4 regions of the Ensifer soli genome follow, and region 2 is predicted to be linked to each of the others. Evidence: predicted binding sites of a transcription regulator. Region 2 holds the regulator's gene; each other region holds the start of a gene.

The links. Region 2 encodes LexA, which represses DNA repair genes until DNA is damaged. Its sites were predicted from a motif close to TGTTCNNNNTGTGTTCNG; they were not measured.
Region 1: a site for LexA is predicted at 5,831-5,848, ahead of ruvC (crossover junction endodeoxyribonuclease RuvC). Genes of this name have one in related genera too.
Region 3: a site for LexA is predicted at 4,249-4,266, ahead of dnaE (DNA polymerase III subunit alpha). Genes of this name have one in related genera too.
Region 4: a site for LexA is predicted at 1,194-1,211, ahead of recA (recombinase RecA). Genes of this name have one in related genera too.

The regions. Positions count from the first base shown of each region.
Region 1 is NZ_JBHFEI010000017.1:38,157-45,414, forward strand. It holds gene gap (type I glyceraldehyde-3-phosphate dehydrogenase) at 1-144, shown strand, start outside; gene ACEVQ6_RS20225 (putative glycolipid-binding domain-containing protein) at 152-727, shown strand; gene ACEVQ6_RS20230 (phosphoglycerate kinase) at 742-1,941, shown strand; gene ACEVQ6_RS20235 (MBL fold metallo-hydrolase) at 2,452-3,291, shown strand; gene ACEVQ6_RS20240 (DUF6636 domain-containing protein) at 3,362-3,850, shown strand; gene ACEVQ6_RS20245 (YebC/PmpR family DNA-binding transcriptional regulator) at 3,939-4,685, shown strand; gene ACEVQ6_RS20250 (LLM class flavin-dependent oxidoreductase) at 4,707-5,729, opposite strand; gene ruvC (crossover junction endodeoxyribonuclease RuvC) at 5,891-6,397, shown strand; gene ruvA (Holliday junction branch migration protein RuvA) at 6,425-7,042, shown strand; gene ACEVQ6_RS20265 (AbrB/MazE/SpoVT family DNA-binding domain-containing protein) at 7,098-7,258, shown strand, end outside.
Region 2 is NZ_JBHFEI010000015.1:4,283-11,540, forward strand. It holds gene ACEVQ6_RS19185 (helix-turn-helix domain-containing protein) at 56-283, shown strand; gene lexA (transcriptional repressor LexA) at 831-1,541, shown strand; gene arsC (arsenate reductase (glutaredoxin)) at 1,598-1,945, opposite strand; gene ACEVQ6_RS19200 (hypothetical protein) at 2,046-2,456, opposite strand; gene purQ (phosphoribosylformylglycinamidine synthase subunit PurQ) at 2,494-3,165, opposite strand; gene purS (phosphoribosylformylglycinamidine synthase subunit PurS) at 3,289-3,531, opposite strand; gene purC (phosphoribosylaminoimidazolesuccinocarboxamide synthase) at 3,551-4,315, opposite strand; gene ACEVQ6_RS19220 (DUF1476 domain-containing protein) at 4,585-4,902, shown strand; gene ACEVQ6_RS19225 (sensor domain-containing protein) at 4,973-7,258, opposite strand, start outside.
Region 3 is NZ_JBHFEI010000008.1:258,348-265,605, reverse strand. It holds gene ACEVQ6_RS14450 (DUF1467 family protein) at 1-176, shown strand, start outside; gene proS (proline--tRNA ligase) at 780-2,108, shown strand; gene ACEVQ6_RS14440 (lipoprotein-releasing ABC transporter permease subunit) at 2,119-3,420, shown strand; gene ACEVQ6_RS14435 (ABC transporter ATP-binding protein) at 3,438-4,121, shown strand; gene dnaE (DNA polymerase III subunit alpha) at 4,494-7,258, shown strand, end outside.
Region 4 is NZ_JBHFEI010000008.1:60,480-67,737, forward strand. It holds gene recA (recombinase RecA) at 45-1,136, opposite strand; gene ACEVQ6_RS13505 (carbohydrate kinase family protein) at 1,370-2,293, shown strand; gene ACEVQ6_RS13510 (pseudouridine-5'-phosphate glycosidase) at 2,331-3,263, shown strand; gene cckA (cell cycle histidine kinase CckA) at 3,365-5,959, opposite strand; gene ACEVQ6_RS13520 (flagellar biosynthetic protein FliO) at 6,247-7,185, shown strand.

The DNA of each region.
Region 1 (7,258 bases), on a different contig from region 2:
GACACCCATTCCTCGATCTTCGCGATCGACCAGACCAAGGTGCTCGAAGGGACCTTCGTGCGGATCCTCACCTGGTACGACAATGAGTGGGGCTTCTCCAACCGCATGAACGACACGGCCGTGGCGTTCGCCAAGCTGATCTGACCGGGCGATGTTCCGGCCGCTTCGCCCGACCGAGGCGCGCTGGCGCGCGCATGACGGGCAGGGGCTCGAGCATCTGACGATCAGGCCGTTCGAATTCGGCTTCGGCGCGGGTCTGCGCGCCGAAGCCGTCGTGATCGGTGCGGGAGAGGGCCGCGGCTTTTCCTGCCGCTACCGCATCGACTGCGACGAGCGCTGGCAGGTGCGCGCGGTCACGGTCGAGCGCACCGACGGCCTCGTGCTCGATCTCTTCACCGATGGCGAAGGCCGCTGGTGGACGACGCGGGGCGAGGACCTGCCCGCCTTCGACGGCTGCCTCGACATCGATCTCTCGGCCACGCCCTTTACCAACACCCTGCCGATCCGCCGCCTCAACCTCGCAGCCGCTTCGGGCCGGGCGGACCTCGCCATGCTCTATATCCCGCTCGACACGCTCCAGCCCCATTGCCATGGCCAGCGCTACACCGCGCTTCAGGACGGCCGGCTCTATCGCTTCGAGGTCGCGGACGGCAGCTTTTCCGCCGACCTGCCGGTCGATGCCGACGGGCTGGTGACCGATTATCCCACGCTCTTTTCGAGACTCTGACCGGAGACCCAACGATGACGTTCAAGACCCTCGACGACCTCACCGACATCGCCGGCAAGCGCGTGCTGGTGCGCGTCGACCTCAACGTGCCGGTGAAGGACGGCAAGGTGACGGACACGACCCGCATCGAACGCGTCGCGCCGACCATCCGCGAACTGTCGGAAAAGGGCGCCAAGGTGATCCTGCTCGCCCATTTCGGCCGGCCGAAGGGGGAGAAGGTCGCCGACATGTCGCTCGGCCTGATCGCGCCCGCCGTCGAGGACATCCTCGGCAGCCGCGTGCATGTCGCGGCCGACTGCATCGGCGAGGCCGCGGCCGCCGCCATCGCCGCGCTCGGGAATGGTGACATCCTGCTCCTCGAGAACACCCGCTTCCACAAGGGGGAGGAGAAGAACACGCCCGAATTCACCGCGGCACTCGCGGAGAACGGCGACATCTACGTCAACGACGCCTTTTCCGCCGCGCACCGGGCGCATGCCTCGACGGAAGGCCTCGCCCACCATCTGCCCGCCTATGCGGGGCGCACGATGCAGGCGGAACTCGAGGCGCTCGAAAAGGGCCTTGGCAATCCGAAGCGCCCGGTCGTCGCCATCGTCGGCGGCGCCAAGGTCTCGACCAAGATCGACCTTCTGCAGAACCTCGTGAAGAAGGTCGACGCCCTGGTCATCGGCGGCGGCATGGCCAACACCTTCCTCGCCGCCAACGGCGTCGATGTCGGCAAGTCGCTCTGCGAGCATGATCTGGCCGAGACCGCCCGCGCCATCCAGGCGGCGGCGAAGGAGGCCGGTTGCGCCATCGTCCTGCCGGTCGACGGCGTCGTCGCGCGTGAATTCAAGGCGAATGCGGAAAATACGGTCGTCGACATCGCCGCCATTCCCTCCGACGCCATCGTGCTCGATGTCGGGCCGGCCTCGATCGCCGCGGTCAACGACTGGGTGGCGAAGGCGGAGACGCTGGTCTGGAACGGTCCGCTCGGTGCGTTCGAGATCGCGCCCTTCGACACGGCGACGGTGGCGGTGGCGAAATTCGCCGCCGATGAAACGCGCGCCGGAAAGCTGGTTTCCGTCGCCGGCGGCGGCGATACGGTCTCGGCGCTGAACCATGCCGGCGTCGCCGACGACTTCACCTATATCTCGACGGCCGGCGGCGCCTTCCTCGAATGGATGGAAGGCAAGCCGCTGCCGGGCGTCGATATCCTGCATCAGGCAAAATAAATTTCTGCTTCTGAAAGTTTCTTCATCAGGCCTCGGGCAATCGCCCGAGGCCTGGTCTTTTGCTCAAACTTTGTAAATTTCTCAAAGTATTGCGGGATTTAAAACGTTTCAGAAGCAGTCTTTGCTCTTTTCATCGCGAAGATCTTTTGCTATCCCATCGTCCACATTCCGAGACATGAAGAACGCACCGCACGGCCAGAAGAAAAGGCTGAGCGCATTGGGTGGGTGGGAGCCTTTCCGATGACGTTTCTTTCATGTTTCCCACAACGTCGGCATGGGAGGTCTACGGACGCCGGTCGTTGCTGGTCTTGGAGAGGAAAGCCGGCTGTGGAGGCAGCCGGCTTTCTTCGTTTTCGCATCCCCGGAACCTCGTTGTCAAAGCGTGCCCTGCGCTCGCCGCCGCCGTGCCGATGACGCGAATGTGAGCGTTTTCAGGGCCGCGGCGGCTGGACCTTGACGCCGCCTTGTCCGATCCTTTCGCCATCGTGGAGATGATCCTTGGAGCGCGGCATGATGCGGCAATGGGGCCTGGCTTTCTCCTTCCTGATATCCGCCTTTTCCGGTCTGGCGTCAGTGCCTCCCGATGCCGCCGCGCAGGACCGGCCGGCGGTCAGCCAGTGCCAGGCCATCGCGAGGACCCTGCCGGACGTCGTATACGCGTCGTTTTCCGCAAGCGACGTCCTGCCCGCCCAGGCAAGGGCGGAGGCGGTGCGCATCACCTATCTCGGCCATTCCACCTTCAACATCGAGACCGCCGGCGGCGTCTCGATCGTCACGGATTACAATGGCTGGTACAGGCCGGCCGCGACCCCGACCGTCGCGACCATGAACAAGGCGCATTCGACCCATTACACGCTGAACCCCGAGCCGGGCATCGCCCATGTGCTGCACGGCTGGGGCGACGGCGGCGGGCCGGCGCGGCACGGCCTCGTCGTCGGCGACGCCTATGTCCGCAACGTCACGACCGACATCCGCTCTGGCGGCGGCGTGATGGAACCGGACGGCAACTCGATCTTCATCTTCGAGATCGCCGGCCTCTGCATCGGCCATCTCGGCCACCTGCATCACGAACTCGACGAAGGTCATTACGCCGAGATCGGCCGGCTGGACGTGCTGATGGTGCCGGTCGACGGCGGCCTGACGATGGGCGCGGAAAGCATGAGCCGGGTGGTGACGCGGCTGCGCTCCTCCCTCATCCTGCCGATGCATCGCCGCGGCCCGCCGATCACCGCCTTCCTGTCGATGTTCGACGACAGCTTCGACAGGAGCTATGCCACGGGACCGAGCGTCACCGTGTCGCTGCGATCCTTGCCAAGAAAGCCGCTGATCCATATCCTCCAGGGCGTCTGAACCACCATCCCCTCGCGCGATGCTGCCGGCCGCAGCCGGTGGACGCGCTCCAGCGCTCGGGAAACCCCGCATGCGGTCCTGCCTCGCCCTGTGCTTCGCCCTCCTGTTCCTTGCCGGTGCCGCGCTTGCCGAAGGCCCGGCGCCGCCGCCGCGCGAGCCGACCGCCGATGGCGGCACCCGCCGCGTCGAGCCTTTGCCGGCGCCCGTGATCGCGGTCGAGCCGCAGCAGCAGTTCGTCCTGCCGTCGGGCAATATCGGCTGCGTCTATACGCCCGCCGGCGGCACGGATGTCTATCGCCCCGCCGATGGCGGGCCCGAGCTTGCCTGCGACCGGATCGAGCCGGTCTATGTCCGGGCGATCCTGTCCAGCACCGGGCGCGGCCGGATGGACGAGGCACCCGGCGACCAGGGCTGCTGCGCCGCCGGACCGGTCCTCGGTTATGGCGAGGTCTGGCGTGCCGGCCCCTTCTCCTGCCTGTCGGAACGCACGGGGCTCACCTGCTCGCGCGCCGATGGCCACGGCTTCTTCCTCAGCCGGCGCCGTATCGGCGCAAGTTGAAAAGCCGCCGCCCATCTGGACGAAAAGCGCCGATGAACCTATAACGCGCCCACTTCCAGAACAGACGGTCATCAAGGGGCAGGGCGCCATGGCAGGGCATTCACAGTTCAAGAACATCATGCACCGGAAGGGCAAGCAGGACGGCATCCGCTCCAAGATGTTTTCCAAGCTCGCCCGCGAAATCACCGTCGCCGCCAAGGCCGGCCTGCCCGACCCGAACATGAATGCGCGCCTGCGCCTCGCGGTGCAGAACGCCAAGGCCCAGTCCATGCCGAAGGACAATATCGAGCGGGCGATCAAGAAGGGATCGGGTGCCGACGGCGAGAACTATGACGAGATCCGCTACGAAGGCTACGGTCCCGGCGGCGTCGCCGTCATCGTCGAGGCGCTGACCGACAACCGCAACCGGACTGCCTCCAGCGTGCGTTCGATCTTCACCAAGGCCGGCGGCGCGCTCGGCGAGACCGGTTCCGTCTCCTTCTCCTTCGACCGCGTCGGCGAGATCACCTTCAAGCCGGGGGTCGGCGATGCCGATGCGGTGATGGAGGCCGCGATCGAGGCCGGCGCGGAGGACGTGCTGTCCAGCGAGGAGGGGCACACCGTCTATTGCGGCTTCGAGGATCTGGGCGACGTCTCGAAGGCGCTCGAAGCCTCGCTCGGCGAGCCGGAAACGGTGAAGGCGATCTGGCGGCCGCAGAACAACGTCCCGGTCGACGAGGAGAAGGCACAGTCGCTGATGAAGCTCATCGACTCGCTCGAGGACGATGACGACGTGCAGAACGTCTACGCCAATTTCGAGGTCTCCGACGAGGTCATGGCCCGCCTCTCGGCCTGACCGTGGTTTTGCCTCCGCCGCTCAGGCGGCGGAGGAGGCAGCCTGCCCGCCGCCCGCAAGGGCGCGCCGCGCCTCGGCGAAGAGGCGGACCGAGCGCAGCCTTGCGCCCATGTCGAAGATCGGCATCGACACGATCAGCTCGTCCGCCGCCGTCAATGCCAGGAAGGCCTCGAGCTTCCGCCGGATCGTCTCCGGCCCGCCGACCACGGCATAGGTCATCGCATGATCGACGAAGATCCGCTCGTCCGCCGACCACAATCCGTCCATCGAGGCGACGGGGGGCGGAAACTGCCCGCGCGCGTTGCGGCGCAGCGCCGCGAAGGACTGCTGCATCGAGGTAAAGAGATAGGCGGCCTCGTCGTCCGTGTCGGCCGCGACGCCCATGATGCCGACCATCGCATGCGGCTTGTCGAGATGTGCGGACGGCTGGAACCGCTCGCGGTAGATCTCCAGCGCCGAGAGCAGCATGTCCGGCGCGAAATGGGAGGCGAAGGCGAAAGGAAGGCCGAGCATGCCGGCGAGATGGGCGCTGTAATGGCTCGAGCCGAGCAACCAGATAGGCACGTTGCTGTCCTGGCCCGGAATGGCGATCAGGCCGTGGTCGCCTTGCGCCGGGCCGAGCAGCGTCTGCAGCTCGATCACGTCGTTCGGGAAATTGTTGGCGCTCGCCTCCATGTTGCGCCGCAGCGCCTGGGCCGTGCGCATGTCGGTGCCGGGCGCGCGGCCGAGCCCGAGATCGATGCGGTCGGGATAGAGCGCCGCCAGCGTGCCGAACTGTTCGGCGATGACGAGCGGCGAATGGTTCGGCAGCATGATTCCGCCCGAACCGACCCGGATCGTCCTGGTGCCGGCAGCGACATGGGCGATGACGACGGCGGTGGCGGCACTGGCGATGCCCTTCATCCCGTGATGCTCGGCGAGCCAGAAGCGCCTGTAGCCCTCCCGTTCGGCCTCCTGCGCCAGCCGTCGCGAATGGGCGAAGGCGTCCGCCGGCGTCGACCCTTGCGTGATCGGCGAGAGGTCGAGGATCGAGAACGGGATCATGGCATTCACCTTTTCGTCGCAACCGGAGCCCCGCATGTAGGAACATCCAGACCGGATTCCAAGAAATCCGCAAGGGAAATGCAAGCAGGCTCCGTTGCGGATGTTTTTGTTTTGTTCACATTCCGGTGGCAGGTTGCGGCAAAGGACACTAGGATCCGCGCATGCAAGGCACGATTCGCATTATCGGCATCGACCCCGGGCTCCGCCGCACCGGCTGGGGCGTCATCGACACGCTCGGCAATTCGCTGCGCTTCGTCGCCTCCGGCACCGTGATGTCGGACGGCGAGATGGATCTCGCCTCGCGCCTATGCCAGCTTCATGATGGACTGGCGGATATCATTCATGAGCTGAAGCCGGACGAGGCGGCGGTCGAGCAGACGTTCGTGAACAAGGATGCGGTGGCGACGCTGAAGCTCGGGCAGGCGCGCGGCATTGCCATGCTGGTGCCGGCCCGCGCCGGTCTGCAGGTTTCCGAATATGCGCCGAACGCGGTGAAGAAGGCGGTCATCGGCGTCGGTCACGGCGAGAAACAGCAGATCCACATGATGCTGAAGATCCTGATGCCGAAATCGGAATTCAAGGGCAACGACGCGGCGGATGCGCTGGCGATCGCCATCTGCCATGCGCATCATCGCGGTGCCCGCCGGCTGCGCCAAGCCGTGGGCTGACATGTCTTCTCATCGGGGGTTTCGACGATGATCGGTAAGTTGAAGGGCGTGATCGACGAGATCGGCGAGGACCATGCCGTGATCGACGTGCAAGGGGTCGGCTACGTCGCCTACTGCTCGTCGCGCACGCTGTCGCGGCTCGGATCGCCGGGCGAGGCGGCGCTGCTCTTCATCGAGACCTATGTGCGCGAGGACCAGCTTCGCCTGTTCGGCTTCCTGTCGGCGCTGGAACGGGAATGGTTCCGCCTGTTGCAGAGCGTGCAAGGCGTCGGCTCCAAGGTGGCGCTCGCCATCCTCTCCACTTTGTCGCCGGGCGAGATCGCCAATGCGATCGCGCTGCAGGACAAGACGGCGATTTCCCGCGCGCCCGGCGTCGGCCCGAAGGTGGCGATCCGCATCCTCACCGAATTGAAGAACAAGGTCCCCGCCTTTGCCGGCGAGGCGTCGGCGACCATCGGCTTCAAGCAGGAGCTCGGCGCCGGCGCGGTTCCCGCGCCCGTCTCGGACGCCGTCTCGGCCCTCACCAATCTCGGCTATTCCCGCGATCAGGCCGCCAACGCCGTCGCCGCCGCGTTGAAGAGCGGCGGGGAAGGGGCCGACAGCGCCAGGCTGATCCGGCTGGGGCTGAAGGAGCTGTCACGATGAAGCATTGCCTCTCGCGATACGCCTTACTAATGTCCGGAAGTAAGGAGTGCATTCCATGAATGTCGGCAGACAGCAGGCGACAATCACATCAAAAGGGCAGATGACGGTGCCGAAGGTCGTTCGTGACCAGCTCGGTATCAAGGCGGGCGACAGGTGCTATGTCTGGGTGCGCGAGGGCCAGATGATCGTGGTCCCCCGGAACAAGCGCCTCGCGGA
Region 2 (7,258 bases):
TGCACAGTGAATGGACGACTACAACGACCGCATTGTCGCCGGTATCAAAAGAATGATGAAGGAGAGAAAGCGATCTATGAAATCTCTCAGTGCGGACATCGGCCTTCCGTACCGATCGCTTCAAAATTACCTATCGGGCTCAAATAGAATTCCGACAGACGTATATGTAAAAATACTAGAGTTATTGGGCATAGATAATCAGTACATCATGGAAGGTAATTTTGATCTAAAGTATTGGCCGCTTTGGGATAGTCTTTGGTCATCATTGGGGGGGGCTAATTAATCAATACAGATTATAGACCCGATAGTGGCTTTCCAGAAGATATGGAATTTCACAATAAAAAACAGCTTGCCGCAGCTAATTTGGTAAAGAGAATCAATGAGAATTACAATGAATATATGATATCTGATGGAAAAATTTCAACCTCTCGTCATCCAACGGTGCCCGAAATGTTAGAGAGGCAGATGAGGAGATTTAGAAGAGGCGAAGGTCCCCAATAAGGTCCCCCATCCTCTCAAATAGCAGGCTTCATGTGATCGATGGTCCTCAATTACCTGAATGTTTTCAGTAGGATAATATTTACGCTGGAATGGACAAGAATAGCCTTACCAATTGGCGCATTGGTAACTCCTGTTTTCAGCCAAAAAACACTGAAAAATCCACGAAGCGAAGCCGATTTCGTTCCCATTTATCTCTGAATTCCATTCCGGATTATCTTCCGCGCCTCCAGCCGCCACTTCCAAAAAATAATTTACACCCAAGGCTTGTGGAACACAGTGCGAACAGATACGGTCCGTTCTGGGTTTGTTTCGAGATTCTGGGTGATACCGTGCTGACACGCAAACAACAGGAACTGTTGCTTTTCATCCATGAGCGGATGAAGGAATCGGGCGTGCCGCCCTCTTTCGACGAGATGAAAAACGCTCTCGATCTCGCGTCGAAATCCGGAATTCATCGTCTCATCACAGCACTTGAGGAGAGAGGCTTTATCAGGCGGTTGCCGAACAGGGCGCGGGCGCTGGAGGTCATCAAGCTGCCGGAGGCATACACACCGAGCCTCGCCCAGCGGCGCGGCTTCTCGCCGAGCGTGATCGAGGGCAGCCTCGGCAAGCCGGCGGCATCGGCCACGGCCACTGTGAAAGCACCCGTGCGCGATACCGTATCCGTACCCGTCATGGGACGCATTGCGGCAGGAGTGCCGATCTCGGCAATACAGAACAACACTCACGACATTTCCGTGCCCGTCGAGATGATTGGCACCGGCGATCATTACGCGCTGGAAGTGCGCGGTGATTCCATGATCGAGGCCGGCATTCTCGACGGGGATACGGTGATCATCCGCAACGCCTCTTCCGCCAATCCGGGGGAGATCGTCGTCGCTCTTGTCGATGATGAGGAAGCGACGCTGAAACGGTTCAGGCGCAAAGGGGCCTCCATCGCGCTGGAGGCCGCAAATCCCGCTTACGAAACCCGGATTTTCGGTCCCGACCGGGTCAAGATCCAGGGCAAACTCGTCGGTCTCATACGCCGCTACAACTGACCGGCTGCGGATTGGGACGCCGTGCCATCGCCGCGACGACGGGCAGCAAGCTGGCGTTACAGGATCTCAAAGACCCGTTCGCGCGGGCGACAGAGGCGAATGCCCTTTGGGCCGATGACGATCGGTCGCTCGATCAGGGAGGGGTTTTCGAGCATCGCATCGATCAGTTCCCGGTCGCTGAGGCTTTCGTCGTCGAGCCCGAGATCGTGATAGAGCTTTTCCTTCTTGCGCAGAAGCGTACGTGGCAGGGCATCGAGCGCAAGAATGAGGGCGACGAGTTCTTCCCGGCCGGGCGGGGTCTTCTCGTATTCGATCACCGTCGGATCGACCCCGGTCTCCCGGATCAGCTTCAGCACCTTGCGGCAGGTCGCCGATCGCGCATCATAATATATCGTCACTGCCATGGCCGTTCCCCCGTCGAACGTGCGCGCAGATTTGCCCGATTGCAAACCTGTTTCAAGACGGGACGGCATGCAAGCCGTTCGATTTCTAAAGGTTTACCGTTCATCCACAGGATGATGATCCGCCGGCCCAGCGGCGGATGTCCGCGCTCATGCGCGCGCCCTGGCTTTCGGTGAAGAGGGGGCCGAAAGCCTGCAGCCGCGCCGGCTGTCCCTCCGCCTGAACCACGGCGAGCGGGCGCGATTCCGGCGTGTTGCGCGGCACGATCAGGATGCGCGGCCGGCCCGAAAAGGAGTTCAGTTCCGGTGCCAGCCGATAGGCGGCGAAGGCCGGGTCCCTGGACTTGAACCAGCACCGGTTGGCACCGAGGGCGATGCGCTCCATCGTCGTCAGCGCGCCCGTGTCATGCGTCGGCGCAGGCGGCGCGGAGGAAGACTGGCAGCCGGCAAGGCCTGCCGCGAGGGTGACGATCGCGGCGAGGCGGATAAAGACACGCCGGCGAAGCGCAGGCATGGCGGTCAGGGCTGGCATGGGCAGGCTCCCGGTGTCGTCAGGCAGCGACCAAACCCACCGCGGATTCGAACAGGGCGCGCCCGTCCGCGCCGCCATGGGCCGCCTCGATCAGGTTCTCCGGATGGGGCATCATGCCCAGCACATTGCCGGCCGCGTTGATCACGCCGGCGATGTCGTTGATCGAGCCGTTCGGATTGGTGCCTTCGGCGTAGCGGAACACGACCTGCCCCCTGTCCTCGATCGCCCGGAGCGTCGCGTCGTCGGCGAAGTAGTTGCCGTCGTGATGGGCGACGGGGCAGCGGATGACCTGACCGTTCGCATAGCCGCGTGTGAAAGCAGTCGCCGCATTGGCGACTTCAAGGCGGACCTCGCGGCAGACGAATTTCAGCGAGGCGTTGCGCATCAGGGCGCCAGGCAGGAGGCCGGCCTCGAGCAGGATCTGGAAGCCGTTGCAGACGCCGAGCACCCGGACGCCCTTCTCGGCCCTGGCGCGGATCGCGTGCATGACCGGCATCCGCGCGGCGATCGCCCCGCAGCGAAGGTAGTCGCCGTAGGAAAAGCCGCCTGGTATGACGATCAGGTCGACGTCCGGGATCTCTGTTTCGGTTTGCCAGATCGTCACCGGCGCTTTCCCCGAGATTTTCGTCAGGGCCGCGATCATGTCGCGATCGCGGTTCAATCCGGGAAGCTGGACGACGGCTGATTTCATGGCGGAGGCTCGACCTTCAAGAGTGGCCCCGCGCAGTCGATCTGCCATGGGGCGGTTTGCATCGCGGCCACGGTTGAAACCTTGCGGCAGCGGCGTCCTTGCGACCTGACTGCGATGTCGCCGTCAGGCGAGCGAGATGCTGTAGTTCTCGATCACCGTGTTGGCGAGAAGTTTTTCGCACATCGTCTTGATGTTCGCTTCCGCGGCCGCCCGGTCGGCGGAATCGATCTCCAGATCGAAAACCTTGCCCTGGCGGACCTGGCCGATACCGCCGAAGCCGAGCGCGCCGAGCGCGCCCTCGATCGCCTTGCCCTGCGGGTCGAGCACGCCGTTCTTCAGCGTCACCGTTACACGCGCCTTGATCACGCTTGCCGTCTCCGATCTGCTACTTGACCAGCACCGGGCCGGAGCCACGGGGCGGTTCGTTTTCGTTCATGATGCCGAGCCGGCGCGCGACTTCCTGGTAGGCCTCGACGAGGCCGCCGAGGTCCCGGCGGAACCGGTCCTTGTCCATCTTTTCCTTCGTCTCGACATCCCAGAGCCGGCAGCTGTCCGGCGAGATCTCGTCGGCGAGGATGATGCGCATCATGTCGCCCTCGAAAAGGCGTCCGCATTCGATCTTGAAGTCGACGAGCTGGATGCCGACGCCGAGGAAGAGGCCGGAGAGGAAATCGTTGATCCGGATGGCGAGCGCCATGATGTCGTCGAGTTCCTGCGGGCTCGCCCAGCCGAAGGCGGTGATGTGTTCCTCGGAGACCATCGGATCGTCGAGCTGGTCGGCCTTGTAGTAGAATTCGATAATCGAGCGCGGCAGCACCATGCCTTCCTCGATGCCGAGGCGCTTGGCCAGGGAGCCGGCGGCGACGTTGCGCACCACGATCTCGAGCGGAATGATCTCCACTTCCTTGATCAGCTGCTCGCGCATGTTGAGCCGGCGGATGAAATGCGTCGGAATGCCGATCTTGTTCAGATGGGTGAAGATATATTCGGAGATGCGGTTGTTGAGAACGCCCTTGCCGTCGATGACCTCGTGCTTCTTCGCATTGAAGGCCGTGGCGTCGTCCTTGAAGAACTGGATCAGAGTTCCCGGTTCAGGACCCTCGTAAAGGATCTTTGCCTTGCCCTCATAGATACGGCGGCGACGGTTCATCTGTTGTGTCTCTTTGTTGCAGGCGTTCTTGGGCAACGCCTGATGGTTTGTCCAACCGGGTCCATATCCGAAATGAAAGGAATTCACAATCGGCCTGACGGACCCGTCCCCGGAAATACGGGACGCGCCCGCGCAGGCGCGACCCTGCATCCGCATTGCGGCGAAATGGCGGGCCTGCGCGGGGATGCATTGCGCTTGCCGCCGGCTTTTGGTTTATGGGGCTGCTTTCACGTGCCCAGCAGGGTTCGGGCAGGACGAGGAGACATCACATGACGAACATGAGCGATCGCGAGAAGGCCTTCGAGTCTAAGTTCGCGCTGGACGAGGAACTGAGGTTCAAGGCGGAGGCCCGGCGCAACAAGCTGCTCGGGCTCTGGGCCGCCGGCCTGCTCGGCAAGGCCGATGCCGACGCCTATGCGCGCGAGGTGGTCGCCGCCGATTTCGAGGAGGTCGGCCATGAGGACGTGGTGCGCAAGGTCAAGGCCGATTTCGATGCGGCCGGCGTGTCGATCAGCGAGGACCAGATCCGGCTGAAGATGGTGGAGTTGCTCGGCGACGCCGTGGCGCAGATCCAGAACGCCTCCTGAGGCTGACGGCAAGAGATCCCGGCTGGGCCGCCCGCCGGGATCGTCCGCGCATGTCGTCGACACCGTCCCGTCAGGCGATGCGTCCGAGTCCCCTCGGCGTCAGCGGCGCATCGAGATCCAGGGGACGGTGGGCATGGGCGAAGCGTTCGAGGTCGGCCTTCGACATCGGCCTGCCGAGCGCATAGCCCTGCAGCGCGTCGCAATGCATGCCGCGCAGGATCTGCGCATGTTCGAGCGTTTCGACGCCCTCCGCCACGACCTCGATGCCGAGCGAGTGGCCGATCTCGATGATGGATGAGACGAGCTGGCGCTGGTCCGGACCGATGACGATCGGATTGACCAGGGCGCGATCAATCTTCAGACGCGACGGGCTGAGCCGCAGCAGGCTGACGATCGACGCGTGGCCGGTACCGAAGTCATCGATCTCGATGTCGATGCCGAGCTGTTTCAGCGCCGCGACCGTTTCGATCGCCGTGTCCTCGAGATCGTCGAGGAAGATCGATTCCAGCAGTTCGAACGACAGCGTGCCCGGCTCGATGCCGAGCGAACCCATGGTTTCGGCGATGTCCGCCTCACGCAGGCGCCGTGACGAGACGTTGACGGAGAAGCGCGGGATGCGCAGGCCGCGCGCCTGCCAGGAGCGGAAGTCGCGATGGGCCTGCTCGACGATCTTGCGGTCGATCGTGGCGAGCGCGCCGATCTCCTCGGCGACGTTCAGGAAACGGTCGGGCGTCAGCAATCCCTTCACCGGATGGCGCCAGCGCACCAGGGTCTCGACGCCGCTGATCGCGAGTGTGCGGGCGTCGAACTGGGGCTGGTAGAAGGGAATGAACTCGCCGGCGTCCAGCCCGTCGAGGATGTCGTCCGCCATGCGCTTCGAGTGCAGGATCTGTGCCTGGATCTCCCTCGAGAAGAAGGCGTAGCGGTTGCGCCCGAGGCTCTTTGCCCGGTAGAGCGCGATGTCGGCATTGACGAGCATCTGCTTGGCGTCCGTCCCCGACGTGGCGGCGGAGGCGATGCCGATGCTCGCGCCGAACCGGCACATATGGGACTTGTAGGCGACCGGCTGGCGCAGCGCCTCGACAAGGTCGCCGGAGACGCGGGCCATATCCTCCTCGCTGCGTTCGGCACCACAGAGAAAGACGAACTCGTCGCCGCCGATGCGGGCCACGAAGTCGCCGGCCGTGGCGAAGGAGCGCAGCAATGTCGCCGTGTGAACCAGCATCACATCGCCGGCCTTGTGGCCGAGCGTGTCGTTGATCTGCTTGAAGCGGTCGAGGTCGATGTGGAGCACGCCGGAATGGCGGGCATCGGGATCGGCCAGCCGCTGGTCGAGATAGCGCCGGTTCGGCAGGCCCGTCAGGTGATCATGGAGCGCGTTGTACTCGATGCGGATCTTGGCGGCCTCGAGGTCGGCGCTGCGGGCCTCGGCGAGTGTCTTCGCCCGCGTCAGCTCCTCCTGCAGGCGCACGTCGCCGGTCACGTCCCAGTTGGCGCCGACAAGGCGGCGGTGGCCGTCGGCATCGACATAAGGCGCCGTATTGGCGCGGATGTGGCGCAGGCTGCCGTCGGCACGGATGATGCGGAAGGCATTGGTGAAGGATGTACTTTCGGCCATGCCGCGCTCGTTCCGCGCGATCGCGGCTGCGGCATCGTCCGGATGCAGCAGGCTCTCCCATGTGCCCTTGCCGGGATTGGCGTCGCGGGCGACCACCCCGTAAATCTCGAACATCCTCTGGTCCCAGAGCACGGTATCCGTTTCCATGTCATAGTCGAAGACGCCGATCTGCGACACGTCGAGGGCGAGCTGGAGCCGGCGCGACAGCGCTTCGAGCCGCGCCTCGTCGCGCTTGCGGGCGGTGATGTCCGTGTCGGTGCCTATGACGCGCAGCGGCTTGCCGTCCTCGCCCCACTCCACGCTCGCGCCACGGCTCTCGATCCACACCCAATGCCCGTCCGCATGGCGCTCGCGATATTCGAAGATGTTGAAGGCGGCCCGGCCGCTTTCCTGCAGTTCGATGCTGGCGAGAACCCGGGCGCGATCGTCCGGATGGACGTTCTTGATCCAGCTTTCCAGGGCGCCGTCCACCTCGCTGTCGGCCGGCAGACCGCGCAGGCGCTTCCAGGTCGGCGAGTAATAAAGCTCGCCGTGGCCGAAATCGTGGTCCCAGACGCCCTGGATCGAACTTTCCAGCGCATATTTCCAGCGCTTGCGCTCGTTGCCGACATCGGCAAGCGCCTGCTTGAGGTCGTCGATCGGCTGGAACTGGATGAGATGAAGGCCGGAAACGAACGTCGCGGTTGCCCGGACCCAGATCCCGGAGGATGCCTGTGTCCGAAGCTGCATGTCGCGCGC
Region 3 (7,258 bases), on a different contig from region 2:
CGAACGAGATCGTGCCGGGCACCGTCGAGAGCGCGCCCGCGCGCTTCCGTCCGCTCAAGGTGGTGGCGTGGACGACGCTGATCGCCGCGCTCATCCATGGCTGCTGGTATGTCGCCTCGGTCGAATTCGGCATCGGCATCGACAGTATCCCGCGCTTTGCGCCGCAGTTCTACTGAGGCCGGTGGCGGACGAGAGGGCGGGTGACAACGAGGAGTTCGAAACGGACGACGGCTGTCGTCCCGGGTGCCAATCGCGAGCGGATAGGGACGTCTCGTTTCGCACCTGCGTGAACGGACCGTATCGCGGGAAAGCCCTGTGAGATGTCAAAAAAAAACAAGGCTGAAAGCCTTGTTTTTCAAGTGTCGCGTGATCCGTATCCGTTTCCGGCGGCAGCGAACGAGCGCGCCTAAGATCTGATCCTCCCAAGACTTGACCGCGAAAGCCGGGCAAGAATTTAACCTTCCTGCCCTTTTTCTGAGCCGAAACTAGCTCAAAGAATGGGCGTTGTCATCCGCTATTTTTGCATTTTTGCTACAGTCACGCAAAATTTTTCCATTGACACATTGCCCCCGCATTTTGTTACATCCCGCCTTTCCAAGGCATTCCGCGACGATGTGATCCTTGCCGCGACGTTGTGGAGCAGGATCGCGCGGACGGGTTTTCTTCCCTCATCGAAGCAGATATGAACGGTGGCCGCATCCACAGCGCATCGCCGTGTCAGAAACGTGATTTCGCCCGAATCCGTCCTTACCCGGCGGTCATCAACATCTGGATTCCCCATGCGCCTTTCCCGCTTCTTCATGCCGATCCTCAAGGAAAATCCCAAGGAGGCCGAGATCGTCTCGCACCGGCTGATGCTGCGCGCCGGGATGATCCGCCAGCAGTCGGCCGGCATCTACAGCTGGCTGCCGCTCGGCAAGCGGGTGCTCGACAAGGTGAACGCCATCATCCGCGAGGAGCAGGACCGCTCCGGCGCCAACGAGATCCTGATGCCGACCATCCAGTCGGCCGACCTCTGGATGGAAAGCGGCCGCTACAACGACTACGGCAAAGAGATGCTGCGCATCCGCGACCGGCAGGAGCGGCCGATGCTGTTCGGCCCGACCAACGAGGAGATGGTCACCGACATCTTCCGCGGCTATGTGAAGTCCTACAAGAACCTGCCGCTCAACCTCTACCACATCCAGTGGAAGTTCCGTGACGAGGTCCGCCCGCGTTTCGGCACGATGCGCTCGCGTGAATTCCTGATGAAGGATGCCTATTCCTTCGACCTGACGCGCGAGGGAGCGATCCACTCCTACAACAAGATGTTCGCCGCCTATCTGCGCACCTTCCACCGCCTCGGCCTGCGCGCCATCCCGATGCGCGCCGATACCGGCCCGATCGGCGGCAACCACAGCCACGAATTCATCATCTTCGCCGACACCGGCGAATCGGAAGTGTTCTGCCACAAGGATTTCGTCCATTTCGACATCCCCGCCGCCGATACCGATTTCGACGACGTCGCCGGCCTGCAGTCGATCTTCGACCGATGGACCTCGGTCTATGCCGCGACCTCCGAAATGCACGACGCGGCCGCCTTCGACGCGATTCCCGAAGGCGACCGCCTCTCTGCCCGCGGCATCGAGGTCGGCCATATCTTCTATTTCGGCACCAAATATTCCGAGCCGATGGGCGCCAAGGTGCTCGGTCCCGACGGCAAGGAACACATCGTCCACATGGGTTCCTACGGCATCGGCCCGACGCGCCTCGTGCCGGCGATCATCGAGGCCTCCCATGACGAGACGGGCATCATCTGGCCGGCCTCGGTCGCGCCGTTCGATGCCGTGCTGATCAACATGAAGCCGGGTGACGCGGCCTGCGATTCCACCTGCGACCGCCTTTACGCGGCGCTGCGCGCGGCCGGCCTCGACCCGCTTCTCGACGATACCGACGACCGCGCCGGTGCGAAATTCGCCACCGCCGACCTGATCGGCGTGCCGGTCCAGGTGATCGCCGGCCCGCGTTCGGCCGCCAATGGCGAGGTCGAGCTCAAGGACCGCAGGACCGGTGCGCGTGAAACGCTGACGCTGGAGGCGGCGATCAACAAGCTGACCTCGGCACGATAAGGGGCCGCCGATGAGCGCCGCGACGGAAGACCAAACGGCGGCGCCCGTGGCGCCGAAGAGCCGGCCCTTCTCGACATTCGAACGCATGGTGGCCTGGCGCTACCTGCGTTCGCGCCGGAAGGAGGCGTTCATCTCCATCATCGCCGGCTTCTCCTTCATCGGCATCATGCTCGGCGTCGCGACGCTGATCATCGTCATGGCGGTGATGAACGGCTTTCGCACGGAACTCATCTCGCGCATCCTCGGCATCAACGGCCACATGATCGTGCAGACGCTCGACGGACCGATGAACGACTATTCCGATCTCGCCGGCCGGATCGCCGGCGTTTCGGGCGTCACCATGGCGATCCCGATGATCGAGGGGCAGACGCTCGCCTCCGGTCCGGGCGGCGCCGGCACTGGGGCGCTGGTGCGCGGGGTTCGCGCCGACGACCTGTCGAAGATGAAGTCGATCTCCGACCACATCACCTCCGGCGATCTCGTCGGCTATGCCGCCGGCACCGGCGTCGCCATCGGCTCGCGCATGGCCGACCAGCTCGGCCTGACGGCTGGCGCGACGATCACGCTCGTCGCGCCCGAAGGCGACGTGACCCCGCTCGGCGTCAATCCCCGGGTCAAATCCTACACCGTCTCGGCCATCTTCGAGATCGGCATGTCGGAATACGACGCCTCGATTATCTTCATGCCGCTCGAGGAGGCGCAGCTCTATTTCAATGCCGAGGGGATCGCGCAGTCGATCGAGCTCTTCGTGTCGGATCCCGACGCCGTCGATGCGCTGCGCAAGCCGGTGGAGGATGCTGCCGGCCGGCAGGTGCTGATCACCGACTGGCGCGACCGCAACAAGACGTTCTTCTCCGCCCTTCAGGTCGAGCGCAACGTGATGTTCATGATCCTGACGCTGATCGTGCTGGTCGCGGCGCTGAACATCGTCTCCGGCCTGATCATGCTGGTCAAGGACAAGGGCAGCGACATCGCCATCCTGAGGACGATGGGGGCGACATCGGGCGCGGTGATGCGCATCTTCTTCATGACGGGAGCGGCGATCGGCATCGTCGGCACCTTCGCCGGCGTCATCCTCGGCGTGATCGTCTGTCTCAACGTCGAATCGATCCGGCAGTTCTTTTCCTATATTTCGGGAACGACGCTGTTCAATCCAGAGCTCTACTTTCTCAGCCAACTCCCGGCCGACATGAATGCCGGCGAGACCGTCGCCGTCGTCGTCATGGCGCTGGCTCTGTCCTTCCTCGCCACCATCTTCCCGGCCTGGCGCGCTTCGCGGCTCGATCCGGTCCAGGCCCTCCGTTACGAATAGCCAGGAACGACCTCCCCATGATTGCGCGCGTTGCATTAGAGCTCATCGGCGTCGAGCGGCATTACAGCCAGGGCGACAGTGCCCTGAAGATCCTGACGGGCGCCGACTTCAGCCTGCATGGCGGCGAGACCGTTGCGCTGGTTGCGCCGTCCGGCACGGGCAAGTCGACGCTTCTGCACATTGCCGGCCTCCTGGAACGGCCGGATGGCGGCGACGTCAAGGTCAATGGCGTCTCCTGCGCCGATCTCTCCGACGATCGCCGCACGGCGATCCGCCGCAGCGAGATCGGCTTCGTCTACCAGTTCCACCATCTCCTGCCGGAGTTCAGCGCGCTGGAGAATGTGATGATGCCGCAGCTCATCGCCGGCCTCGGCAAGGCGGAGGCGCGCGAGCGGGCGGCGGCGCTGCTCGACTATATGCGCATCGCCCATCGCGCCGATCACCGCCCCTCCGAACTTTCCGGCGGCGAGCAGCAGCGTGTCGCCATCGCCCGCGCGGTGGCCAATGCGCCGCTCGCGCTGCTGGCGGACGAGCCGACCGGAAACCTCGACCCGGACACGGCCGGCTACGTCTTCGAGGCCTTGAAGGCGCTGGTGCGGCAGTCGGGCCTCGCCGCGCTCATCGCCACCCACAATCTTCATCTGGCCAACCTGATGGACCGGCGCGTGACGATCGAGGACGGCAAGGTCGTCGAACTCTGACCTGTCGCCGGCAGATTTGAGCCCGGAGGACGCCGGGCATCCCTGATGTCCCCTCTTTCCTCTCCGGCAACCTGCGCCACCATGCGGCGAGGCTGTTCTTGCACGTCTCGCGTTTTGTGCTTGACGATAGAACAAAAATAGAACAAAATAAAAACATATCAGGAGAGGATCAGGTCATGACGGGTTTCATCCGCGACGTCGCCGCGCTTGCCAGCATTGCCCTCTTTGTCTGCAGCATCTCCCTCGTCGCCCTCGCTTTTTGACGGAGCCCTTGCGGCGACTGCCGATTTCCCTGTGTGCAGACGCGCGAACCCGCATACAGCCTGGCCGTGACGCGCTACCCTGTGTCGGTCTGGAATCGGAGGCGCGCGCATGGCTGGGGCAGCAGGACAGGGGGATGGACCGGCGATCGAGGGTACCCTGCCGCAGTTCGTGCACCTGCGCGTGCATTCCGCCTTCTCGCTCCTCGAAGGGGCGCTGCCGGTCAAGAAGATCATTTCGAAGGCGGTCGCCGACGCGCAGCCGGCGATCGGCATCGCCGACACGAACAACCTGTTCGCCGCACTGGAATTCGCCCAGAAGGCCATCGGTGACGGTTTGCAGCCGATCATCGGCTGCCAGCTCTCGATCGACATGGAGGACGAGGGCGAGGGGGAGCGCCGCGGGGCACAGCATCTCGTCAAACTGCCGGCGATCGTGCTGATTGCGGCGACGGGCGAGGGCTATCGCCGGCTCGTCGCGCTGATCAGCCGGGCCTATCTCGGCGGCGAGGGCAGCCAGGCGACCCGCATCTCGCCGACGATGCTGCGCGACATCGGCACGGAAGGCCTGATCTGCCTGACGGGAGCAGGCGGCGGGCCGGTCGATATGGCGTTGCGCGCCGGTCAGGGGCCGCAGGCGACGGCGCGGCTGACGGTCCTCTCCGCCCTTTTCGGCGACCGGCTGTATGTCGAACTGCAGCGCCAGGGCCAGTTCGACCGACGGCACGAGGGGCGCATGCTCGACCTTGCCTATCGCGCGCGCCTGCCGATCGTCGCGACCAACGAGGCCTTCTTTCCGACGCCGGCCGACTATGATGCCCATGACGCGCTGATGGCGGTGGCCCATAATGCGATGGTTTCGGATGACCGCCGTTTCCGGCTTACCCCCGACCACTACCTGAAGTCGCGCAAGGAGATGGCCGCGCTCTTTGCCGATCTGCCGGAGGCGCTGGAAAACAGCGTCGAGATCGCGCGGCGATGCGCCTTCGTTCTGGAAACGCGCGCGCCGATCCTGCCGCGCTTCACCGGCGCGTCGAACGATCCGGCCGCAGCCGATGCGGCGGAGGCGCGGGAACTGCGCGACCAGGCGAACGAAGGGCTGACCGAGCGGCTGGCGACGCTCGGCATGACGCCGGGCTACAGCGAGGCCGACTATCGCGAGAGACTGGAATTCGAGCTCGGCGTCATCGAGCGGATGAAGTTTCCAGGCTATTTCCTGATCGTTTCCGACTTCATCAAGTGGGCGAAGCAGCACGCGATCCCGGTCGGTCCTGGCCGCGGTTCGGGCGCGGGATCGCTCGTCGCCTACGCCCTGACGATCACCGATGTCGATCCTCTGCGCTTCTCGCTGCTCTTCGAGCGCTTCCTCAATCCCGAGCGCGTGTCGATGCCGGACTTCGACATCGACTTCTGCCAGGACCGGCGCGAGGAAGTGATCCGCTACGTCCAGGAGAAGTATGGCCGCGACCAAGTGGCGCAGATCATCACCTTCGGCTCGCTGCAGGCGCGGGCGGCGCTGCGCGACGTCGGCCGCGTGCTCGAAATGCCCTATGGCCAGGTCGACAAGATCTGCAAGCTGGTCCCGAACAACCCCGCCAATCCGACACCTCTGTCGAAGGCGATCGAGGAGGAGCCGCGGCTGCGCGAGGAGGCGGAGAAGGAGCCGGTCGTCGCCCGCCTGCTCGACATCGCCCAGAAGATCGAGGGCCTTTACCGCCACGCCTCGACCCATGCCGCCGGCATCGTCATCGGCGACCGGCCGCTCGCCGAACTGCTGCCGATGTATCGCGATCCGCGCTCGGACATGCCGGTCACCCAGTTCAACATGAAGTGGGTGGAGCAGGCGGGCCTCGTCAAGTTCGACTTTCTCGGGCTGAAGACGCTGACGGTGCTGAAGACCGCCGTCGACTTCATCGCCCGGCGCGGCATCTCCCTCAATCTGGAGGCCCTCCCGCTCGACGACAAGAAGACCTACGACATGCTTTCCGCCGGCGACACGGTCGGCGTGTTCCAGGTGGAAAGTGCCGGCATGCGCAAGGCGCTGATCGGCATGCGGCCGGACTGTATCGAGGACATCATCGCGCTGGTCGCCCTCTACCGCCCCGGCCCGATGGAGAACATCCCCGTCTACAATGCCCGCAAGCATGGCGAGGAGGAGATCGAATCGATCCATCCGATGATCGATCATCTCCTGAAGGAGACCCAGGGCGTCATCGTCTACCAGGAACAGGTGATGCAGATCGCCCAGGTCCTGTCCGGCTATTCGCTCGGCGAGGCGGATCTGTTGCGCCGCGCCATGGGCAAGAAGATCAAGGCCGAGATGGACAAGCAGCGCGAGCGCTTCGTCGACGGCGCGGTGAAGAACGGCGTCGCAAAGGCGCAGGCCGACATGATCTTCGACCTCCTGGCGAAATTCGCCAATTACGGCTTCAACAAGTCCCACGCCGCCGCCTATGCGATCGTCTCCTACCAGACCGCCTATGTGAAGGCGCATTTCCCGGTCGAGTTCCTCGCCGCGTCGATGACGCTCGACATGGCGAATTCCGACAAGATCAACGATTTCCGCCTCGACGCGATGCGGCACGGCATCGCCATCGTACCGCCCTCGGTGCAGACCTCGTTCCGCCACTTCGAGCCGGGCGAGGGAAAGATCCTTTATTCGCTCTGCGCGCTGAAAGGGGTGGGCGAGGCGGCGGTAGAGCATGTTGTCGCGATGCGGGGCGACAGGCCCTTTGCCAGCCTTGAGGATTTCTGCCTGCGGATCGATCCGAAGCTGCTCAACCGCCGCGTCTTCGAAAGCCTGATTGCGGCCGGGGCCTTTGATGGTTTCGGTCACGACCGGGCGGCGCTGGTCGCCGGCCTCGACCGCATCATCGG
Region 4 (7,258 bases), on a different contig from region 2:
GGCAGATAGCGGCCGGCCGAGACGCGAAGAAAGCCGCGTCCGCTTTACATTTCCGCAGCGTCGTCCGTGTCGTCGCCGGCCTCGGGGCCACCATTCTTCAAGAGCTTGTCGGCGATCAGGCCGGCATTCTGGCGAAGCGCCAGCTCGATCTCGCGCGCCGTCTCCGGATTGTCGCGCAGGAACGTCTTGGCGTTCTCACGCCCCTGGCCGAGACGCTGGCTGTTATAGGAGAACCAGGCGCCCGACTTCTCGACGATCCCGGCCTTGACGCCGAGGTCGACAAGCTCGCCGGTCTTCGAGACACCCTCGCCATACATGATGTCGAACTCGACCTGCTTGAACGGCGGTGCCATCTTGTTCTTCACCACCTTGACGCGGGTCTGGTTGCCGACCACCTCGTCGCGCTCCTTGACCGAGCCGATGCGGCGGATGTCGAGCCGGACGGACGCATAGAACTTCAGCGCGTTGCCGCCCGTCGTGGTCTCGGGCGAGCCGAACATCACGCCGATCTTCATGCGGATCTGGTTGATGAAGATCACCATGGTGTTGGACTTCGAGATCGACGCGGTCAGCTTGCGCAGCGCCTGGCTCATCAGGCGCGCCTGCATCCCAGGCAGACTGTCGCCCATCTCGCCCTCGATTTCGGCACGCGGCGTCAGCGCGGCGACGGAATCGACGACGAGCACGTCGATCGCGCCCGAACGCACCAGCGTGTCGGTAATCTCCAGTGCCTGCTCGCCGGTGTCCGGCTGGGAAATCAGCAGGTTTTCGAGATCGACGCCGAGCTTGCGCGCATAGACCGGGTCGAGCGCGTGTTCCGCATCGACGAAGGCGCAGATGCCGCCGTTCTTCTGCGCCTCGGCGATCGTCTGCAGCGCCAGCGTCGTCTTGCCCGAGCTTTCCGGCCCGTAGATCTCGATGATGCGGCCGCGCGGCAGGCCGCCGACGCCGAGGGCGATGTCGAGGCTCAGCGAACCGGTCGACACCGTCTCGATCTCGACGATGCTGTCCTTGCCGCCGAGCTTCATGATCGAGCCCTTGCCGAAGGATCTCTCGATCTGCGAAAGTGCCGCGTCGAGCGCCTTGCTTTTATCCACCGCTTTGTCCTCTACCAGCCGCAAACTATTCTGTGCCATTGCATCCACCTTTAGGTTATTGAAGCTGTCGAGGCAATCTCGCTTCCTGTTGCGTTTTGTACACTTTTTGTTCTCATCTGGCAAGCGGTGATCAAGGCTATGATCGTGCATTCCAAATTCCCGTTCGTTCACAGTCTGTTCGTGGCGCTCGCTCAGGGCATGGAGAGCGGGCCGGCCGGTGACGGTCGGCAGGTGCCGGACGGCGATTCGAAAAGGAATTCCGGAGGCCGGGCGTGAGCCGCATCGCCGTCTTCGGCGGCGCCCATCTCGACCGTCGCGGCCGCATCAGCGGGGAGACCGCGCCGGGTGCCAGCAACCCGGGAACCTGGTTCGAGGAGCCCGGCGGTGGCGCGCTGAATGCGGCGCGCACGCTCGCCCGCCTCGGCCACCAGGTTCGGCTCGTCAGCGCACGCGGCGGCGACGAGGCGGGCGAACGCGTCGGATCGGCCGCGGAAGCCTCGGGCGTGATCGACTGTCCTGTGACGTTCCTCGACCGGAGGACGCCGAGCTATACCGCGATCCTCGCGCGCAACGGCGACCTGATCGTCGCGATCGCCGACATGGATCTCTATCAGCTGATGCATCCGCGGCGGCTCGCCCGCCGCGCGATCCGCGACATCATCGAGGACGCCGATACGCTCCTGATGGATGCCAACCTCCCGCCGGATACGCTGAACGCCCTTGCCGAGAAGGGCGGAGGGACACGATGCGTCGCCGCAATCGCGATCTCGCCGGCAAAGGTGGTGCGCTATCGCGACTGCCTCGCGTCGCTCGACTTTCTGTTCATGAACCGTGCCGAGGCACACGCGCTGACGGGCGAGACCTCGGCCGATGGCACGGAGCTGATCGCGGCCCTTCGCGCGCGCGGGCTGCGCGGCGGCGCCATCACCGACGGGGCGGCGGCCACCTTCGCCTTCCGCGACAGCGAGATCGCGCGCGTCACGCCGCCCGTCATCGAGGCCGTATCCGACGTCACCGGCGCCGGCGACGCGCTTGCGGCGGGTTTCCTGCATGGCGTCAGCGCGGGCCTGCCGCTCGAAGCGGCGCTGCGCCACGGCGTCGCCGCGGCGGCGATCACCGTCCGCTCGCCGCTTGCCGTCGCAGACGACATGTCGCCGGCCTCGCTGTCGCTGATGCTCGCTGGCATTCCCTTCTGAAACTGCCTTTCCGCCACACTGCAAGGACGCTTTCCCGATGACCGCTCCCGATCCCCTCGCCCCGACGATCTCCTACGCGCCCGAGGTGGCGGCGGCCAAGGCGGAAGGGCGCCCGATCGTCGCGCTCGAATCGACGATCATCACCCACGGCATGCCGTTTCCCGGCAACCTGACCATGGCGCGCAGCGTCGAGGCGATCATCCGCGCCGAGGGCGCCGTCCCGGCGACGATCGCGGTCATCGACGGCGTCCTGCATGCCGGCCTCGACGACGGCCAGCTCAAGGCGCTTGCCCGGACCAAGGGGGCGATGAAACTGTCGCGCGCGGATCTCGCCTTCGCGATCGCCGAGGGAAAGACCGGGGCGACGACCGTGGCGGCGACGATGATCGGCGCGGCGCTTGCCGGCATCGGCGTTTTCGCCACCGGCGGCATCGGCGGCGTGCATCGCAACGCCGAGAACACCTTCGACATCTCGGCCGATCTCGAGGAACTGGCCCGAACGGCGGTCATCGTCGTCTGTGCCGGCGCCAAGGCGATTCTCGACATTCCGAAGACACTCGAAGTGCTCGAGACGCGGGGCGTCCCCGTCGTCACGCTCGGAAGCGTCGAGTTCCCCGCCTTCTGGTCGCGCGGTTCGGGGCTGACAAGTCCGCTCACGCTCGACGATGCGGAGGCGATCGCGCGGTTCCAGGCCGTGCGCCGCACGCTCGGGCTCGGCGGCGGCGTCCTCGTGGCAAACCCGATCCCGGAGGAATATGAGATCCCGCGCGAAACGATGGAAACGTTCATCGCGCGCGCGCTCGGCGATGCGGACGCGGCCGGCATCTCCGGCAAGGCGGTAACACCCTACCTGCTCGGCCGCCTGTTCGAAATCACCGAGGGTCGCAGCCTCGCCGCCAATATAGGACTGGTGGAAAACAATGCGCGTCTTGCGGCAAGGATCGCCGTGGCGATGCGCGACACGGCGTAACCCTCATCTTGTGAAGGAGAATCACTGTCGACGCGCAAGCCTCTGATTGTGCGTTCTTTTCCGGTACGGCAATCGCCCGCCCGACCGCCTGTTCCAGACGGTCAGTTGTCCAGCATCTCCCGGACCGCGACGGCAAGCTGCTTCAGCGAGAACGGCTTCGGCAGGAAGCCGAATTTCGCGTCGGCGGGCAGATTGCGGGCAAAGGCATCCTCGGCATAGCCCGAGACGAAGATGAACTTCATGTCCGGATAGGTCTTGCGCAGTTCGGAAAGCAGCGTCGGTCCGTCCATTTCCGGCATCACCACATCCGAGACGACGATGTCGACGGCGCCGTTCAGCTCCTCCATCACCGCCAGCGCCTCGACGCCGGAGCCGGCTTCATGGACCGTGTAGCCGCGCGTCTCGAGCATGCGCTTGCCGCCGCGGCGCACCGCTTCCTCGTCCTCGACCAGGAGGACCACGGCCGAATCGCCGGTGAGGTCGGCGGGCTCGCTCGCCTTTTCGGGCACGGAGGACGGCAGGGCCGGCCGTTCGGCCACGGCCTCGGCCTGCGGCGCGGCCTCCTCGACGTGGCGGGGGAGGAAGATGCGGAAGGTCGTTCCCTTCCCGACCTCCGAGACGGGATAGATATAGCCGCCGGACTGCTTGACGATGCCATAGACCATCGACAGGCCAAGGCCGGTTCCCTTGCCCACCTCCTTCGTCGTGAAGAAGGGCTCGAAGATCTTGTCGAGGATGTCGGGGGCGATCCCCGTGCCGTTGTCGGCGACCTCGACCAGCACGTAGTCGTCAACCGGCACCTCGCGCCGGTTCAGCGAGGCGACGTCCGCCGCCGGGAAATTGCGCGTGCGCAGCGTGATCGCGCCGCCCTCCGGCATGGCATCGCGCGCATTGACGGCGAGGTTCAGCAGCACTTGCTCGAACTGGCCGAGATCGGTCCTGACCGGCCAGAGGTCCCGGCCGTAATCGACGTCGATCCTGACATGGGTGCCGGTCATCCGGTCGATCAGCATGCGGACGTCGCCGATGACGTCGGTGAGGTTCAGCACCGTCGGACGCATCGTCTGCTTGCGCGAGAAGGCGAGGAGCTGGCGCACCAGCACCGCGGCGCGGTTGGCGTTGCGCTTGATCTCCATCAGATCGGCAAAGCTCGCATCGGCCGGCCGGGCGGAGAGGAGGAGATGGTCGGAGGAGAGCAGGATCGCCGTCAGCACATTGTTGAAGTCATGGGCGATGCCACCGGCAAGCGTGCCGACGGCATTCATCTTCTGGGTCTGCGCCATCTGCGTCTCGAGCGCCTTCTGCTCGGTGATCTCGACCGCATAGACGATGGCCGCCTCCTCCGGCGCCTGTTCGTTGTGGTCGATGACGGCGTTGACGTAGAAGCGGAAATAGCGCCCCTCGTCGCGCGGATGGCGCGAATCGATCGGCGGGATGTCGCTCTGCCGGTCCTTGGCGGCGGCGAGCGCGGTCAGGAGCTGCGGCCGGTCCTGCTCGTGGACGATCGCCTCGAGAAGCGCGCCCTTTTCCATGTCGCCCTGCGACACGACGCCGGAGAAGAGCTTGAGGAAAGGCGCGTTGGTGCTGAGGATGCGGCCGTCGCCATTGACGGAGGCGATCGCCATCGGCGTGTTGTTGAAGAAGCGGGTGAAGCGCATGGCGGCGGCCGAGGCCGACTGGCCGGCATCGTCCTCGTTGCCGCGCGAGAGCACGATCGTCCGACTTTCGCCGGGAGCGCCGTCGCGGGTCGAGGACACGCGATGCACGAGGCGCACCGGCAGGCTCTGCCCGTTGGCCTTGCGCAGGTCGAGGTCGATCATCTTGGTCTTTTTCAGGCCGGGCTCGGCCTGCACTGACTGGATCAGCGCCAGCCCTTCGCCGGCGACGATATCGGCGACGGTCATGCTGCCCGACTGGAATTTCGTCAGGTCGATCGACAACCAGTCGGCAAGCGTGGCGTTGATGTAGAAGACCTCGCCCTTGCGGCCGGCCGAGAAGAAGCCGGCCGGCGCATGGTCGAGATAGTCGATGGCGTTCTGCAATTCCTTGAAGAAGCGTTCCTGCTCGTCGCGCTCGGAGGTGATGTCGGCGATCTGCCAGAGATAGAGCGGCTGGCGTGCGGGGCCGGCGACCGGCATCGTCTGGGCGCCGAGCCGGAACCAGTGCGCACCCGATCCACCGGACGAATGGGGCGCGAGCGGGCGCGGCAGGCGGAACTCCTCGCTGCCACCTTTGCCCTCGTGCAGCCCGTTGGTCAGCCGATAGACGGCCTCCGTCGCCTCGCGGTTGCGCGACAGAACCGCTTCCAGCGACTGCACCTCGGCGGCGCCGGCCGCACCCGTCAGCGCGCCATAGGCGGCATTGGCATAGACGATGCGCCCCTTTCGGTCGGTGACGAGCATGCCGTCCGCGTGGGAATCGAGGAAGGCGCGTCCGAGATCGTCCGGACGGGACTGCGGCATGACCTCGATGAAACCGATGACGGAGGAGACGAGAAAGAAGATGCCGGCCATCGCCAGCACGCCCAGAATGCCGAGGACGACCTCGCTTTCGAGCTGGTCCTTGAAGACGACGAAAGCGAGCGCCGAACCGGTGAGCACGATCGCCAGCAGGATGATGCGCAGCACGGTTCCCGGCCGCGTTCCACGGTCGACGATCGGCACCTGGTAGTCCGCGGCCTCGCGCAATCTCGTCATCCGTTTCCGCTTCCTCAAAAACCGCCGCCGCGCGCCGCAATGCCGTGACGAACGGTCCCGACGCTGCCCGGGCATGCCGGCCGCGACCATGGTCCCCGCGCCGGGCATTCCTTCTTTAACAGCGCTGCCGCATCGGACAAAGCATTTCGGCCGCGCCCCGTCGCGCCAATTCACAAGCGAATGGCCGAAAGCCGCCGCATTTGCGCAGAAATGCAGGACTACCCTTGTGCCGGGCTGAAAAAAGCCTTCAAATGCAGTCACATTTAGACCGAACGGAGCATGCGGCGATGGAAGAGATGGTGGGCGTGGACCCGAACCGGCTGATCCTCGCCGTGGCGATCGTCGCGGTCGCGCTGGTGCTTCTCGTCGTCGTGCTGTGGTTCCTGCGCAACCGGCCTTCGTCCCCCTTCATCCGTGGCGGAAAGAATCGCCAGCCGCGCCTTGCCGTGCTCGACGCCGCGGCGATCGACACCCGCCGGCGGCTCGTGCTGGTGCGGCGCGACGACGTCGAACATCTCGTCATGATCGGAGGCCCAACCGACATCGTCATCGAAAGCCGGATCGTCGCGCGCCCGCCGCAACAAGCACCTGTGCCACAGGAGCAGGCCGCAGCGCCCCGCGCGGAACCGAAGCCGGTGGCAGCCATGCCTTCGCCGGCCGCCCAGCCGCCGGTCTCGGCCATGGGACCGGCGCTTTACGGGGAGGCCATGGAGAGCACCCCGCAGCGCCGCGCCGTGGCGGCGCCCCCGCAGGCGGCGGCACAGCAGCGCCCGCCGGCGGAGACGGCAGCGCGACGCCCGGCGGAAGGCGCCCCCCTTCCTGCCGCCGCCGCGACGCCGGTCCGCCAGCCGCAGACCGCCCCCTCGCCGGTCACCGTGCAGAAGCGTCCCGAAGACATTCTCGATGCGGCGCGCGACCGTGTGCTGGCGCCTGTCTCCGCTCCCGGCGGAGGCCAGCGCCCGGTCGCGGCAACAGACGGTGCCCGGCCGGGCGCGCCGACGGAGTTCGAGCGCGTCCTCGACGCCGAGATCTCGGGCGACCTGCAGAGGCTCGCGCCCGAGCCACGGCGGGCCGATACGCCGCCGCGCGTCACGCCGCAGGCCGCCCCCCAGCGCCGCGAGCCGGTGCTCGGCGTTGCCTCCGCCCCGCCTCAGCGGCAGGAGCCGACGATCGAGGAGGAGATGAACCGCATGCTGAACGAGATGGCCGAAAACCGGAAATCGTGAGGAAGCCGCGCGGAAGGCTTGGAGACGTTACAAGAGGGGTCACGGGGCGGGACCCGTCGCCGCTCTTAATTGC